One region of the Peribacillus sp. NPDC094092 genome, then DNA from elsewhere that is predicted to be linked to it. Evidence: riboswitches for the same ligand, from Rfam matches in the RefSeq annotation. Region 1 holds a riboswitch; each other region holds the start of a gene.
The links. Region 1 has a riboswitch for lysine ahead of ACQKNS_RS12550 (aspartate kinase). Riboswitches for the same ligand answer to the same signal wherever they lie in the genome.
Positions count from the first base shown of each region.

Region 1 (5,969 bases):
TTTTTTTCCAATTGTTATTTAAATAAATAAAAAACAGTATAATTTGCAAAAGAAATGCGTTTATAATAGATTTACAGAAAGAGGCGATAAATTATGAAAAAAAATATTGCTGCTGCGATAGAAGAAGAGATTCAAACTGAAGAAATTCAACCTGAAGAATTCAAAGTTCCAGCTTTCGGGTACGAATTAATCAGAGAAGTTCTATTGAACGATATTCTCGGAAAAGACTCCAATCAAATCCTCTATTGGGCAGGTAAACAATTAGCAAGAAAATTCCCATTGAATGGCGATCAGGAAGTTATTGAATTTTTCCAAAGCGCTGGATGGGGCAATCTAGAAATCTTGAAGTATACGAAACACGAGATGGAATTATCCCTGACGGGTGAAATAATCAGCCGCCGCCTGGAGTTACACCCTGATTGTCACTTCCAGCTCGAAGCCGGTTTCCTTGCCGAGCAGTTTTCACTGCAAAAGAAATTCCTCAGCGAATCAACGGAAGAAATCAAACGCCGCGCAAAAAAAGTGATATTCACCATCCAATGGGATCCCAGAGATCCAATCTAATGAGCCCTTAAAACAGACTTACCCTTTTTACCGGAAGTCTGTTTTTTATTGGACTCCTGGCACTTAAGCTAGCACATTTGCATGCTGACCAAGTTTAAATGCTTCATGAAGGGATTCAACCGCCTTCACCATTTCCTTTTCATTGACGACAGTCGATACTTTAATTTCCGATGTACTGACCATTTTCACCTGGATGCCTGTATTGGCCATCACTTCAAACATTTCGGCAGCCACTCCGGGATTGGATACCATACCAGATCCGACGATGGACACTTTGGCCAACCCGCTCTCCGTTTCAACCCGGTCGAATCCCAATTGCACTTTATTATTTTCCAGCACGATCAATGCCGCTTCCGTATCTTCACTTTTTGTGGAAAAAGATAGATTGGTCGTATCCTCGGCGGTCATGCTCTGAATGATGATGTCCACATTGATCTGGTTTTTCGCAAGTGTCGTGAAGATTGTGGATAATGCACCAAGAGATTGGGGCAAACCATAAACTGTGACCCTCGTAATACTGTCTTCAAAAGCAATGCCGCGTACAATTAAGTTTTCTTCCATAGTTGCTTCCTCCTCTATGATCGTTCCTGATTCTCTCTCCATGCTTGAACGGACTTCAAGCGGAATTTGATAATTCTTTGCATATTCGACAGCCCTTGGATGAAGGACGCCCGCTCCCAGGTTGGCAAGTTCCAGCATTTCATCGTAAGAAATGGATTGGAGTTTCCGCGCACCTTTTATGTAGCGTGGATCCGTTGTGAAAACACCTGTTACATCCGTATAAATATCGCATCTATCCGCATTCAGCGCTGCAGCGATCGCAACCGCCGTCGTATCGGAACCGCCTCGCCCCAAGGTAGTGATCTCCCCATTTACATCGTTACCCTGGAAACCGGCCACGACCACTATTTTCTTCTGTTGAAGCTGAGCTTGGATCCTTGAAGCATCGATGTTTAAAATCCGGGCATTCCCATGAACGGATTCCGTTTGCATGCCAGCCTGCCAGCCAGTATACGAAATGGCTTCATGTCCTTCTTCAATCAATGCCATCGTTAACAGGGAAATCGTTACCTGTTCCCCAGTGGTCAATAGCATATCCATTTCCCTTTTGCTCGGGGTTCCGGAAATATCACGGGCCATGGAAACCAATTGGTCCGTTGTTTTCCCCATAGCTGAAACAACGACGACTACCTCATTTCCATTCTCCGCTTCCTCGATTACCCGATTGGCAACATTTTTGATTTTTTCTACGCTACCGACGGATGTTCCGCCAAATTTTTGAACGATCAATGCCATCCTCATGCACCCTCTCTACTTTTTAGGCAATAAAAAAAGCAATGAGAAATATCTCATTGCTGTGATCACATATCTAAAACTGTAAACACAGTGAGATAGCTCTCCAGGATATAAACCCTGACAATCCGCCATTTATTAAATGTCGGACCAGGAAGACAAGGTATGAGTCTTGTCTACCTTCGGCGTCATCCCCTTTCAAAACCTTTCATGGAAGCTCATACTTCTCCAGGTTTTTACTCTTGAATTCCGCACCTCTATCAGCACTTTTAAGTTGTCTAGTTAAAAATTCCTTTTAATCATAGCATAGTGATTTATCGGTAGCAAGATTATTCTTGTAATTTTCTAACGATTCCCTCGGCTACCCCTTTTGGCATACCAGCTTCCATGATCTCCTCGACTGTTGCCTCTTTGATTTTCTTCAATGATCCAAAATGCCTTAATAATTGTTTCCTTCGTTTTTCCCCGACTCCTGGAATATCATCAAGCTGGGAGTGAACCGCATTTTTGCCGCGTAGCTGGCGATGAAAAGTAATCGCGAACCGATGCACTTCATCCTGAATTCTTTGTAATAGGTAGAATTCCTGGCTCCGTGAATCAAGGGGTACGATTTCAAGAGGATTTCCGATCATCAACTGCGATGTCCTATGCTTTTCATCCTTAATGAGGCCTGAAAGTGGAATGTCAAGGCCCAATTCGTTTTCCAGAATATCCCGAACGGCTTCGACGTGTCCCTTTCCGCCATCAATGATGATCAAGTCCGGAAGCGGCAGCCCTTCTTTCAATACTCGTGAATACCTTCTTCTGACCACTTCACGCATCGATTCATAATCATCAGGTCCCTGGACCGTCTTGATTTTATATTTTCGGTACTCTCTTTTTTCCGGCTTCCCATCAATGAACACGACTAAAGCGGAAACAGGGTCACTTCCCTGGATATTGGAATTATCGAAAGCTTCAATTCGGTGCGGAGTGTAGATACCCAATTGGTTCCCGAGGTTTTCCACCGCATTGATCGTTCTTTCTTCATCCCTTTCAATCAAAGAGAATTTTTCCTGGAGGGCGATGGAGGCATTTTTATTCGCCAATTTAAGCATGTCTTTTTTCGCCCCCCTTTTGGGGTGAATCGTTTTGACCCCAAGCAGCCCTTCGGCCATTTCGGCATCAACTGATTCAGGCAGCAAGATTTCCTTTGGTTTAAAATGGTTCGTAATCTCGTAAAACTGACCTAGGAATGTAAGAAGTTCCTGTTCGGGTTCATCGTAGACTGGAAAAAGTGAAACATCCCTTTCTATTAATTTACCCTGCCGGACAAAAAATACCTGAACGCACATCCAGCCTTTATCATAGGCAAAACCGAATACATCCCTGTCGATGAAATCGGTCGTCATCATTTTTTGCTTCTCCATCGTTATATCAATGTGGGCAATCTTGTCACGGAACTCCTTGGCCCTCTCGAAATCGAGCTCTTCTGATGCCACAAGCATTTTTTCTGTCAGTTCTTTTTTTATTTCAGTATGCCCGCCGTTCAAGAACCGGTTGATATCATCCACCATTTTTTTATATTCCTGCTCCCCTACTTCATATACACACGGGGCCAGACACTGGCCAAGATGATAGTAGAGACAAACGCGATCTGGTAAAGTATTGCATTTTCTCAGGGGGTAGATGCGGTCGAGCAACTTTTTCGTTTCGTTGGCTGCAAACGCATTCGGATAAGGACCGAAATATTTCCCTTTGTCTTTTTTGACTTTTCGCGTAATGATTAGTCGCGGGTGGCGTTCCCCAGTCAGCTTGATGAAAGGATACGTCTTATCATCCTTTAGCATGACATTATATTTTGGGTCATGTTTTTTGATTAAGTTCAACTCTAAAATAAGAGCCTCGATATTGGATGAGGTGACGATGTATTCGAAATCCTCAATCTCATTCACGAGCCGAAATGTTTTTCCATCATGAGATCCCGTAAAATAAGAACGGACACGATTTTTCAACACCTTCGCTTTGCCTACATATATGATCGTTCCCTGACGATCTTTCATTAAATAACAACCAGGTTGATCGGGAAGAAGGGCAAGTTTATTCTTTATTTGTTGATTCATGCATTCAGCCTCCTGTTCTCCCATTTATACCATCATTATATATCAAGATAGTGAAAAAAGCTTCAAGTCCGCAGACTTGAAGCTTTTTTTAGCTATCTTACTATTACGCGTGTTTTGCAATAAGTTCAGCAAGTGCTTCTTTAGGTTGGAAACCAACAACCTTATCCACCACTTCACCGTCTTTAAGGACGATTAATGTCGGGATGCTCATCACACCGAATTTTCCTGCTGTTTCTTGGTTTTCATCTACATCCACTTTAACGATTTTTGCTGTATCGCCAATTTCAGTATCAAGCTCTTGAAGAACAGGAGCGATCATTTTACAAGGTCCGCACCATGGAGCCCAAAAATCTACAAGAACAACACCTTCGCTAGTATCTGTTGTGAAAGTTTGGTCAGTTGCATTTACAATAGCCATATATATTTCCTCCTCAAATTTACTCAAATAACTAAAGACAGTATACCATTGTTGCTCGAACCGATGCTAATATTTTGCTTCAGTGGTAGGATGTCCAAAAAAAGAATGAATATGCAGGCCGAAGTCCTTGCCTCTTAGCCCAAATAAAGGGGCAAGACACGTATCGGCTTTCGCCAAATGTCTTGCCCCTTATCTGTAATATCTCTTTTTTTAAGCGTTAACTTTTAGTTTTTTGAATTCTTCCGTAAGTAATGGAACGACTTCGAAAAGGTCTCCGACAATTCCATAATCAGCTACATTGAATATGTTAGCTTCCGGGTCTTTATTGATGGCAACAATAACCTTGGAGTTGGACATCCCCGCTAAATGCTGGATCGCACCGGAAATTCCGCAGGCGATATAAAGGTCAGGTGTTACGACTTTACCCGTTTGCCCGATTTGCAAAGAATAATCGCAATAATCCGCATCACATGCTCCGCGGGAAGCTCCTACAGCTCCGCCAAGAACTTGTGCAAGTTCCTTTAATGGTTCAAAACCATCTTCACTTTTCACGCCCCGTCCGCCTGCGATGATTACTTTCGCTTCTGAAAGGTCGACCCCTTCGCTAGCTTTTCTAACAACATCTTTAATGATGGTGCGTAAATCCTTAATATCCACACTTAATGTAGAAACATCGCCAGAGCGGGACTCGTCTTTCGCTAATGGTTCGATATTGTTCGGACGGATTGTCGCGAATATCACGCCATCCGTAACAATTTTCTTTTCAAATGCTTTACCAGAATATATCGGGCGGGTGAAAACGATATTTCCGCCTTCTTCTTCAATGGATGTAACGTCCGAGATCAAGCCTGATTCAAGCTTTCCAGCCAATTTAGGTGCAAGGTCTTTTCCCAGGGCCGTATGTCCAAAGAAAATCCCTTCTGGCTTTTCCTGCTCGATGACCGCAAGCAAGCTTTGCGCATATCCATCTGAAGTATATTGTTTCAATTGATCATTTTCCACTGCCACGACCCTGTCCGCGCCATATTGGATCAATTCATTCCCGAAATTTTGAACACTGTCACCAACTAAAACACCTACGATTTCCCCGCCATCTGCAGCAAGTTTAGCCGCACCGATAGCTTCAAATGATACATTTCTCAGTGAACCGTCACGAACTTCGCCCAATACAAGAAACTTTCTAGCCATTTATAAAAACCTCCTGTGCTCTATTTTCTTTTTTGTCGTGTGTGTTGTTTTGAAAAGTGCCGTTTAAGATTAAATCACTTTTGCTTCACTGCGTAATAATTGTACAAGTTCGCTAACTTGATCACCGATTTCTCCGTCCAATACTTTTCCAGCTTCTTTTTTAGCAGGAAGGTAAATTTCAATCGTTTTTGTTTTTGCCTCAACATCTTCTTCTTCCAAATCCAGGTCATCCAATTCCAATTCCTCAAGCGGTTTCTTCTTCGCTTTCATGATTCCTGGCAAAGAAGGATAACGCGGCTCATTTAGCCCTTGTTGAGCTGTCACCAACAATGGAAGGGATGCTTCGATCGTTTCGGAGTCCCCTTCGACATCCCGGATAACGCTTACATTTCCATTTGCGATGT
Region 1 is NZ_JBNNUC010000002.1:733,683-739,651, reverse strand. Features, by position in the region: gene ACQKNS_RS12555 (YslB family protein) at 94-564, shown strand; gene ACQKNS_RS12550 (aspartate kinase) at 628-1,860, opposite strand; lysine riboswitch at 1,949-2,125, opposite strand; gene uvrC (excinuclease ABC subunit UvrC) at 2,187-3,959, opposite strand; gene trxA (thioredoxin) at 4,063-4,377, opposite strand; gene ACQKNS_RS12535 (electron transfer flavoprotein subunit alpha/FixB family protein) at 4,588-5,565, opposite strand; gene ACQKNS_RS12530 (electron transfer flavoprotein subunit beta/FixA family protein) at 5,635-5,969, opposite strand, start outside.

Region 2 (5,969 bases), on a different contig from region 1:
GTTTTTTTAGCAGTTTCGACTAATGGTGGAGCCACATTTACAAATACACGGATAACAGACGCTTCTTTTGACCCTAACGCCGATCCTACCTTTGGTAATCCGAGCACATTTATAGGCGATTATATCTTTTCGGCCTTCATTCCTCCAGATTTGCCGGAACCGGAAAAGTTGATCTCAGTTTGGACTGACACTCGGAGCAATAACAGTCAAGATATATTTGGAAACATAAGCGACCTTGAACGGATCCCATCCATCAGCTGTCCTGGTAATATCACTCAGAATAATGACCCGGGTGTATGCGGAGCTATTGTTAACTATCCACCGCCAACTGTAAGTACTAGCTGTCCTGGAGTGAATTTTAGCTGCAGCCCTGCTTCTGGATCCCTATTTCCAGTGGGTGAAACCACCGTCACTTGCACTGCTACTGACATCTGTGGAGGAACTGCAGAATGCTCCTTTACGGTCACAGTAAACGATGTCGAACCGCCAACCATCATCTGTCCAGGTAACATCACTCAGGGTAATGACCCGGGTGTATGCGGAGCTATTGTTAACTATCCACCGCCAACTGTAAATGATAACTGTCCTGGAGCAACATCTGTTTGTTCCCCACCTTCAGGATCGCTCTTTCCTGTTGGAACAACTATGGTGACATGTACAGCCACGGATGCTTCTGGGAATACAAGCGCTCCTTGTTCGTTTAGAGTAACAGTAATAGATAATGAACCGCCAACCATCATCTGTCCAGGTAACATCACTCAGGGTAATGACCCGGGTGTATGCGGAGCTATTGTTAACTATCCACCGCCAACTGTAAATGATAACTGTCCTGGAGCAACATCTGTTTGTTCCCCACCTTCAGGATCGCTCTTTCCTGTTGGAACAACTATGGTGACATGTACAGCCACGGATGCTTCTGGGAATACAAGCGCTCCTTGTTCGTTTAGAGTAACAGTAATAGATAATGAACGGCCAACCATCATCTGTTCAGGTAACATCACTCAGGATAATGACCCTGGTGCTTGTGGGGCGATAGTAAACTATCCACCGCCAACTGTAAATGATAACTGTCCTGGAGTAACATCTGTTTGTTCCCCACCTTCTGGATCGTTCTTTCCTGTTGGAACAACTACGGTAATATGTAGAGCTACGGATGCTGCTGGGAATATAAGCGCTCGTTGTTCGTTTACAGTAACAGTAAAAGATACTGAACCGCCAGTGATTAAAGGTCCTGCCGACTTCACGGTTTGTAATGACCGATGTTCAAATGGGGCAATCGTTCACTTTGATCCTTTAGTGAGCGATAACTGTCCTGGGGTTACGGTTGTGTGTACACCAGCTTCTGGTTCTTTCTTTCCTCCTTGTACGACAACGGTCATTTGTAAAGCTACCGATGCTTCTGGAAATACCAGCATTCATTCGTTCGACGTGACGGTAATTGTAGATCCTTGCCGATTTTGTAGTAACAGATGCCGTTGCAGAAGATTCTAGTTAACATAGTTACTGAAAAGCCAAACCCATGTTTATCAGGGGTTTGGTTCTTAGTCGTTTTTTATCGTTTATTCAGGATTTCATACAACCTTGATGTAGCAAGGATTTGCTAGATGATCAATAAAAAGGCCTAGATTAACGACTAGGTCTTTTTATTGATCATCTTTATTTATCTAATTATGAAAGCGGTAGGTTCGTAAAAGTACACTTTTCGAACGTTTTTTTGATAAAACGTGATGGAGTGAAAAGTAGAAGAAGGAATACAAAAATGGAATTTTGGAACCATACAAGTCTGCAGCAAAATAGAAGGAAAGCAACTAAGGACATGAGATAAAAGGGGGGGGGGATAAAAAACTTGTCAAAAAAAAGCCATTGCTAAAAGAGAACATAGGCCATTATTCTATGGTGAACTATAATGTTTGTTCAAAATTTTAATCGATAAAGCTATTACTATTGCTCAACTAGTTTAAGTACTGATCCGTAAAGTATAAAAAGCAGTACACTTCATTCGAAGTTTGCACTGCTTTTGTAAATTTCGTCCGTTAATTATGGTTTTTAATCAGAAAATCGATATTGAAGAGTCACTTAATGAATCATTAAGTTTATTTACTTAATAAAATTGCTTCTGTGTTACTCGTTTGTAAAGCCGTTTGTAGTGCTCTTTTTTCTTCATGGTTTAAAGGGACCAATGGTAAGCGGACCCCGCCAACATTTAACCCCCGCATATTCAATGCTGATTTTACCGGTGTTGGGCTTGGTGCAGCAAATAATGCTTTCATAATTGGAAGAAGGTTGCGATGTGCGGTTGCAGCACCTTGGACATCACCATTTTTAAAGCTATTGATCATTTCTTGCATTTCATTACCAATTATGTGTGAAGCAACTGAAACAATACCTGTTCCACCGATGGCTAAAACCGGTAATGTTAACCCATCATCGCCGCTGTATAATGTAAAATCGCTAGTTGTTTTGCTGATGATTTGTGCCATGGCATCCAAGTCACCACTTGCTTCTTTTACTGCCACGATATTATTGATTTTCGAGAGCTTGACAATCGTCTCTACTGACATGTTCACACCACTTCGCCCTGGGATATTATAAAGCATTACCGGTAATGTTGTTGAATGGGCAATAGCACTAAAGTGCTGGAATAATCCTTCTTGAGACGGCTTATTATAGTATGGGGTAACAAGCATGATTCCGTCGACTCCTGCTGCCTCCGCTTGTTTTGTTAAGCTGATAGAAGCTTTCGTGTTATTTGAGCCAGTTCCAGCTATGACTGGTACTCTTCCATCAACAATCTCTACAACCATTTTGAATAAATCTACTTTCTCTTCTGCAGTTAATGTAGGAGACTCTCCAGTTGTACCGGCTATTACCAATCCATCAGAACCATTGGCAATTAAATAATTAACTAAAGTTTTCGTAGCATTAAAATCAACCTCATCATTATGATTAAACGGGGTAACCATTGCGGTTAATACTTGGCCAAAATTCATAACTTCACACCCTTTTGTATAATTTTTTTAAAATTCAGAGGTGGTTAGGGCCAATCAGGAAAAAACGCAAAAAAGCAACAACGAGGATTCGCTGCTGCAGTAGAAACAATATTTTCAAATAAAATGTTTCCGCGCATAAGATAGCCCTCCATATAGTTTCCTATATGACAGTCCTGCATTTATTCAATAGCAGAACCAGCTTCAAGAACATGAGATTCTTTCCGCTTCGGCAAATTCCCCTTTCCACAATAATCATAGGATCTCATTCTCCTCAAAATGTGTACTATTGGTCTTTGCTCCTCTATCCTCACTTCAAAAAGTATGAAGTAAGAAAATATTTAATTGACTGTAATATAACAAGGATCTCTTATTATTGCAAGGGCATTTTAGAAATATTTTTTTAGAATACTTGGATAATCAATGGAACGGGATAACGGATAGGGCTGGGTTCCTCTTTTAAAAAATTATGTAATCTCAACAATAAACGGTTTTATGAATAGTTTCATACTTTTATAGTCAGTTTTATAATGGATAGGTTCATTAGTATTTATCATTAGAAAACTTAGAATAAGGATCAATTTGGGGAGGGCATCATGATAATTACAAAACTAATAAAGGAAAAATAGATATGAAAATCCGTGACGTTTGGGAAGCAAGAAAACGAATCGCTTCAATGTAAGTAGGACTTCATTGATTCAATTATACTATCATAAAAAATTGAAAAGGATGGCCATTGAAGGCCTCAAGCCAATCCCATCTATCGTCCGATAAAAACTGACTGGAGCAATTGCTTGCAAGTGGAAAACAAACCGGAGGCGTTCGATAGCAATGCAACTGGCAATTTCACCAGCGAGTATGCTGCTGAAAATGGAAAAATCCGAAGCCAAACAAGACCAAACTGATTGAACTGCTTGGTGCTCTACCAGCGGAAAATTATCTTAACTTTTCCCTCATAGTCACTTTAAGTGAGCGGAAGGAATATTGGCGATAGGTTTTTGTTTTTTGTTTTATTAATAATTAAATTACACGGGTCCTATATTGTATTAATAATGTAAAGTTACTATTTTATTGGAAGAATTTATAAAAAAATAAAAAATAAGGAGGATATTTATCTTTTTGCAAAATACTTACATAATTAAAGCGTCTATACGATAAATGGGAGGAATTGATTTTGAAAGCGAAAAATAAATTTGCTGCAATGTTGACCATTGTAACGGTAGGATTAACAACTTCTTTATCAAGTGTACAAGCATTCTCGGAAGCTTCAAATTCAGATAATAAACGTAAACCGGAGCTCGTTTTTCCTGTAATCAGTGATGTACATATAGATGATGGGTCAACTGCTGATATGAATAAGTTTAGAACCGCCATGGATCAATTAAACAAAGCTGCGCCTAAACAGGATGCTTTTGTCGTCGTTGGGGATTTAACGGACTATGGATACGCTACTGAATATGATAAGTTCTTCTCCATTTATAATGAGAAGAAACAAGGCGATGTCCAATCCATGTTTACAATGGGAAACCATGATTATTGGAATGGACTTTCAGTAGAAAATGCACAAAATCGTTTTCTCGAGAAAACAGGAATGGATTCTCTTTACTATCATAAAAAAGTAAATGGATATGATTTTATTGCGTTAAGTCCGGAAAATGGTAATACGCATGGTTTATATTCCGTTAATCAAATTAACTGGTTAGGAGAAAAGTTAGCGGCAGCAGAAAAAGAGAATCCGGACCAACCAATCTTTGTTTTTCTTCATCAACACATTAAAGACACTGTGTATGGAAGTGACTTATGGGGAACTCAGGAAAATAAAGAACTTTTATATAATACATTAAAGAAACATCCACAAGTTATTACATTTTCAGGCCATTCTCATTATCCACTTGAAGACCCTAGAACGATTCATCAAAAAGACTTTACGTCTGTTGGCACGTCTTCTGTAAGTTATTTGGAATTAGAGCCGGGCAAACTTCAAGGGTTTCACCCAGAAGGATATCGGGATATTAGTCAAGGTATGATTGTAGAAGTCTATAATAATGAAGTTGTCATTAAAAAACGTGACTTTCATAAAGACGATTGGACAGGAAAACCATGGGTGATCAAAAATCATTCTAAAAAAAATAACTTTGCATATACAGACGATCGAGATCAGTTACCACCGGTTTTTGCAGTTAAAGACAAGGTTTCGATTGTAAAAGAAAAATCGACACTAAAAAGTTTAAATGTTACATTTCCACAGGCAAAAGATAACATGCTCGTACATTCTTACCACATTACATCCAAAAACAAGGAAACAGGGGAGTTAGACGCGGACTTCATTGCATTTTCTGAATTCTATATGGATCCTATTCCAAAGAATTTAGAGTTCCCTGTAGCTGGTCTTAAGCCAGGTACGGATTATGAAATTCAGGTACAAGCACTAGATTCATTTAACAATAGCAGTAAAAAGGTGTTACTGGCTGAAGGCCAGACAAAAGCCCTGGAAATGGTCTCTGCACAAGCTTCTCCTTCTTTAGTAAAGGCAGGTGAATCGACTACGCTCCAAGTGAAGATGAAAAATTATGGAAAAGGCAGTGTGAAAGGGAAAATTAAAGTTGATGCACCTGAAGGTTGGAGTATGGAACACAATGAACTTGATTATGAACTTTCAGGAACTGAAGAAAAAATATTTCCAATTAAAGCTACAGCTAGTAAGGAAAATTCCGGTTCATCGCAATTCACGATTACTGCTTACGAGGGTGGCCAGAAAATCGGATCCACCAATATAAATGTATTCGTGAACATGTTGCTTGGAGAAAGCTTTGATCAATTAGAGTCTGTATTGAAGCCAGCAGTGAATGAAAACATTCCAAGTTCTATTCTCAGTTGGAGTCATGCAGTCCCTATCGGCTGGTCGATTACAAATAGCCCCAATATGCCAGCCGGTACAATGGAGTGGCAAGGTTGGAGTTTCACTACAAAGGACTTTTGGAC
Region 2 is NZ_JBNNUC010000004.1:215,048-221,016, reverse strand. Features, by position in the region: gene ACQKNS_RS19490 (HYR domain-containing protein) at 1-1,491, shown strand, start outside; gene dapA (4-hydroxy-tetrahydrodipicolinate synthase) at 2,094-2,990, opposite strand; lysine riboswitch at 3,124-3,302, opposite strand; gene ACQKNS_RS19480 (metallophosphoesterase) at 4,162-5,969, shown strand, end outside.
Region 2: linked by a shared signal. The riboswitch ahead of dapA (4-hydroxy-tetrahydrodipicolinate synthase) and the one ahead of ACQKNS_RS12550 (aspartate kinase) in region 1 are both predicted to bind lysine.

Region 3 (5,969 bases), on a different contig from region 1:
TTGGGAAAAAATTAAATGAGATGGTAACCATGTTTCAGGAGTACAATATCGATCCGATTGCAATCGGTGATCACGCTAAAAGTAAAACCAGAAATTTTGATCAGAAACATTGGGAGAAGGCATATCCCTATATTCCAATCGAAGTGGATCTGGATATTGAAATGATTCAAACGGGAATAGCTGAATAAAAGTAGAATATTCTGAAGTTTCCCTCTTTATAATAGGGGTATTGGTGTAATGATTAATCAATGCGGCCAAAGAGGGGGAAAGGCATGGACAAAGCATGGTGGAAAGAGGCTGTTGTGTATCAAGTGTACCCAAGGAGTTTTATGGATAGTGATGGGGATGGGATAGGGGATATAAACGGAATCTTGATGAAGCTCGATTATTTACAAGAGCTGGGTGTGAACGTGATATGGCTATCCCCTGTTTATCAATCTCCCAATGATGACAATGGATACGACATCAGTGATTATAAATCAATCATGACTGAATTCGGGACCATGGCTGATTTCGATAGGTTGTTGAAGGCGGTTCATGAACGTGGAATGAAGATCATGATGGACCTGGTGGTCAACCATTCTTCTGATGAACATCCGTGGTTCAAGGAATCCCGATCCTCAAAAGATAATCCGAAACGGGATTATTATATTTGGAAACCTGGCAGGAATGGAAAAGAACCAAATAATTGGGAGTCCATTTTTAAAGGTTCAGCATGGGAATATGATGAAGGAACGGATGAATATTATTTACATTTATTCAGCAGGAAACAACCGGATTTAAACTGGGAGAACCCTAAGCTCCGTGAAGAAATCTACAGCATCATGACTTGGTGGCTTGATAAAGGTGTCGATGGCTTCCGGATGGATGTCATCAATTTCCTTTCAAAAGATCAAAGCTATACAGATGGAGCCGTTCATCATGAGAAACAGTATGGAGATGGAAGCCCCTTTTTCCTGAATGGCCCGCGCATACATGAGTTTTTGCAGGAAATCAATCAACGGGCACTTTCAGGACATGACGTGATCACGGTTGGGGAGATGCCAGGCGTCACACCGGAGGAAGCGCAATTGTTCACAGGTAAAGATCGTGGTGAGCTACATATGGTCTTTCAATTCGAACATATGGATTTGGGGAGCGGACCAGCAGGGAAATGGAGTAATGATAAGTGGAAGCTTACCGATTTAAAGCGAATTCTTTCCAAGTGGCAGACTGGTTTGGAGGGGGATGGCTGGAACAGTTTATACTGGAACAACCATGATCAGCCTAGGATTGTCTCAAGGTTTGGTCATGATGGAAAGTATCGTATTGAAAGCGCAAAGATGCTTGCAGCTTGCCTTCATATGCTTCAAGGGACACCCTATATATATCAAGGGGAAGAGCTGGGCATGACCAATGTTGCCTTTGAAAGCATCGATGATTACCGGGATATCGAAACATTGAATTCTTATGAAGAACTCGTCAATTCGCATGGCTGGTCAAAAGAGCGGATGATGTCAGCCATCCACGCCCGCAGCAGGGATAATGCGAGGACACCGATTCAGTGGAATGACTCCCGGAACGCAGGGTTCACGAAAGGGGTTCCTTGGATTAAGGTTAATCCTAATTTTCCCGAAATTAATGCAGAAAAAGCCTATAATGATCCGAATTCCATTTTTCATTTTTATAAAAAGCTTATCCAATTACGCAAGAAACATGAAATCGTCGTTTATGGCCGTTATGAACTGCTCTTGCCGGATGACGAACGAATATTTGCCTACACGAGATCGTTTGAAGGGGAAAAGCTGTTGGTGCTATGCAACTTTAAAGAAGAGCAGGCCTCCTATACTTTGCCTGAAGAGCTGCATGCCTATTCAGCCACAAGGCTGATCAGCAATTATGATCAGGAGGAAGTCAGCAATTATGATCAGGAGGAAGAAGGGATCTCCGGCAAACCTCTGCGTCCATATGAATGCCGAGTTTATCTCTTGAAATGAAAAAAGGACCTGTTCACCATAGAACAGGTCCTTTGCGTGTTATTTAGATTTAAGGTCACATTCCTCAAGCGGAATGATTTTCGTTTTATGTTTGATTTTATAGCCGAACCATAGGACGAAAAATAAAATCAAGCCAATGTAGGAAACAAACATTGAATTCCAGTCGATCCCATCGCTGCTGAAAGCTTGATAGCCTTGTCCGATGATAATGATAATGCAAAGGACAAGTGCGAATAAAGGCCCGAATGGGAAGCCTTTTGCCCGGAATGGTAAAGCATTCATATCAAGGCCTTGAGCTGCGTAAGCTTTGCGGAATCGATAATGGGCGATCGCAATCCCGACCCATGTCACGAATCCCGCCATGCCTGAAGCGTTCAATAACCAGATATAAACGACTCCATCACCGAAAAATGAAGCTAAGAATGCAAAGCAGCCTACTAAAGAAGTCACGATAAGTGCATTCACGGGTACTCCTCTTTTATCCAACTTGCCTAGGAATTTCGGTGCTTTCCCATCACGTGCCAAGTCCCATAGCATACGGGTTGAAGCGTACATGCCAGAGTTACCGGCAGAGAGTACGGATGATAGAATGATCGCGTTCATGATGGATGCAGCAAATGCAAGGCCGGCCCGTTCAAATACAAGCGTGAATGGACTTACGGCAACATCTTCACTCAATAAACGAGAATCGGTAAAAGGAATGATCATTCCAATTACAAAAATGGCAAGGATATAGAATAAGATAATGCGCCAGAAAACGGATCTGATCGCTTTTGGGATATTTTTTTCTGGATCTTCACTTTCACCAGCAGTCACTCCAAGCAATTCCGTTCCTTGGAATGAAAAGCCGGCAGCCATGAATACGCCCAGGATCGTGAAGAATCCCCCGTTAAAGGGACCTTCGCCCATTGTGAAATTGGAAAAACCAATTGGGTCTTTCCCACCCATGATTCCAAGAATGATCAGGACACCCGTGATCAAGAAAATGACGACTGTCACGACTTTGATCATGGCAAACCAGAATTCCGTTTCCCCGAAACCTTTAACTGACATGTAATTGATAAGAAACATAATGATTAACGCAATGGCACTCCAGATAATTGAAGGGCTATCCGGGAACCAGAACTTCATAATTAAGACAACGGCTGCCAATTCAGCGGCAATGGTGATTGCCCAGTTATACCAGTAATTCCAACCAATCGCAAAACCGAAAGACGGATCGACGAATTTGGATGCATAGACACGGAACGAACCGGCCACAGGCATGAAAGCTGCCATTTCTGCAAGACTTGTCATTAAGTAATAAACCATGATGCCGATGACCGCGTATGCCACCAAGGCACCGCCGGGACCAGCTGAATGAATGGCACCGCCACTTGCTAAAAATAAACCTGTTCCAATCGTTCCACCTAATGAAATCATCATTAAATGACGCGCTTTCAGGCTCCTTTTCAGTTCGGTAGGGCTTGATGCTGATTGTGAATTTGACAATTGATGTTACACTCCTTTTTATTGGAAGGGAACGAAAAATAAAAAAACAGCAGTCGAAAAAGATCGACGGCTGTTTATAATAAACCCGTTTATCCTTCCGAAGATAGCTCCCCACGTTTTTTTGAAAAAACGTGACAGTGGTGTTCCTGTTCGGTAACACCGCCAGCAAGAATATACATGGAATATACCCTAACTTCGGCAATTTATCCTTTCAAACGGAGTCTTTAATTTTCCAGAATCTCGTCCGTTTTACTATTATAAGCTGCAGCCTCTAACTCATCGGTAAATGAGGAAGTATTCAATTTTCTAAAATCGTTACGCCAGCTTGTAAGTGACGTTGGACGATCGTACTCATGAAATTCATGCAATCGCTAATAGATTGCTAGTAATTGAGTAAACTTTACTATATCAAAATTATAAATTAATCTCATGGATATCGCAATGGTTATTTTATGTGGTTATTTTTTCCTAGTTAATGAATGATGGCAGCAAGGAAGAATCCAAATGACGATATACCAAAATAAAGCATGGAGAGGACTAGACGGTCCTCCTTTTTATAAGGGCGTAGTCAAGCTTTACATGTTGGACCGCCTCAGGGTTCTCAAATAGGTCCACTGCCATTTTCCCAATCCATTCGAGCGGCAAGGAAATGGTCGTGATGTCGAGCATTTCACTCAGACTATCATTATTGAAACCGAGAATGGCCACATCTTCCGGAACCCTTATACCCGATTTCCTAGCGGTAAGAATGAAGCCTGCCGCCGTGTCATCATTCGTGATGATGATGGCTTCAGGTTTATCTCTCATCGAATTCCATTCCTGAAACAATTGTTCACCGTCTTTGATGTGATAACTGCCTTCAAACAGCCATTCTTTATTGTTTATCAATTGATGTTTACTCATGACATCGTTAAAGGCCTTTATACGATTGGAACTATTTCTGCTCTTTTTACGGCCGAGGCTGTATCCGATTTTCTTATATCCTTTAGCAATCACGTACTCAAGGGCACAGGAGAAAGCTGCATAATGATCAATGCTGATGGATGAGAATTCAGCCTGGGCTGTGTCTTCACATAAAATAATCGGCCCGTATTTTTGATAATCCAAAAGGATTTTCATTTCCGAAATCCTTGAACAAACGATAATGCCATCTAGCTGCTTCATTTGCAGCATATGAAAAGCCTGGATTTCTTTCTCTCTGTCATAATTTGTTTGAAAGATGACGATATGGCAGCCAATTGCATTTGCCTGTTTAGTGATTCCGTTAACGATTGCCCCGTAATATGGGTGATTGTTGAAGGGGATGATGATGCCGATAAGATTAGTTTTACCTTTTGAAAGATGAATGGCGTTTATGTTTCTCGTATAATTCAAACGATCGATGGCTTCCAAGACGCTCTTTCTTTTTTCGGGGCTTACATATGGATGATCATTCAATACACGGGACACTGTTGATACAGATACACCGGCACATTGAGCTATTTCTTTAATATTTGTCATGGTATCACCGTTTTTTCTTTTTTTATATTGTACAGTATGAAACCCATTTCAGGGCAAGGGAACAGAGTGGGGCAGCCGAAGATTTCTTTAAATAAGGTCTTGTTCTGGTATGGGTTTCATCCTTTAAGATTGTTTTAAATCTTAGAGGAGGAGGAAAACATGATGTTCCAAACTTTAATCACCCTTTTAGTGCTTTGCGGAATCGAATTGGGCTTTGCGTACTTGGCAATTTCCTTGAAAAAATGAGTGGCAATGCACATTTACTCGTGAATTTTGGCACTTTACTCGTGAATTTCACACCGTCCCGAAATAGCCCCCATCGTTTATATTCACCATTAAAACCCCACAATATAAATATAACTTCAGCGTTAGTTTCATGTACGGAATGACCGGCTGTCAGGCAGCTCCTTTTGGAGCTGCCTGACAGTTTTTGCTGTTTGTAAATGTCATTGTCTTTTTTGAAATGTTTAAAAAAATTGTTGCACTTTTTTTGTGTATTTGTGTATAGTATAAAATAAGTTGTGCAAGGGAAACTTTTTAGTATTTACGACAATGTAAAAAAATTTACACTTAGTTTTGCGCATGGCAAACTATTTTAGAAAGAGGAAAAAGGGAGGGAATATGGATGGGTTTTCTGAAATCTATTGGGAGCGTGCTTGCTGCATTGCTGATTTTAACGGGGTGCGGCAATGATACGGTCGAAAGTGATAAAGGCAATGGTAAGCTGAATGTCGTTGCAACAACGGGAATGATTGGAGATTTGGTTGGGAATATCGGCGGTGAACATGTCGAGGTCACCAGTTTAATGGGTCCGGGAGTCGATCCCCATCTATATAAAGCGACACAGGGTGATGTTAAGACGCTGGATTCGGCTGATATGATTTTTTATAACGGTGTGCATCTTGAAGGGAAAATGACGGATATATTTGAAATGATGAGCAAGGATAAACCGACGATTGCCGTAACGGAGGACTTCAAGGAGAACCAACTTCGCAAAGTGAG
Region 3 is NZ_JBNNUC010000003.1:174,008-179,976, reverse strand. Features, by position in the region: gene ACQKNS_RS16555 (Ger(x)C family spore germination protein) at 1-188, shown strand, start outside; gene ACQKNS_RS16550 (glycoside hydrolase family 13 protein) at 273-1,976, shown strand; gene ACQKNS_RS16545 (amino acid permease) at 2,016-3,467, opposite strand; lysine riboswitch at 3,564-3,749, opposite strand; gene ACQKNS_RS16540 (LacI family DNA-binding transcriptional regulator) at 4,005-4,967, opposite strand; gene ACQKNS_RS16535 (metal ABC transporter solute-binding protein, Zn/Mn family) at 5,593-5,969, shown strand, end outside.
Region 3: linked by a shared signal. The riboswitch ahead of ACQKNS_RS16545 (amino acid permease) and the one ahead of ACQKNS_RS12550 (aspartate kinase) in region 1 are both predicted to bind lysine.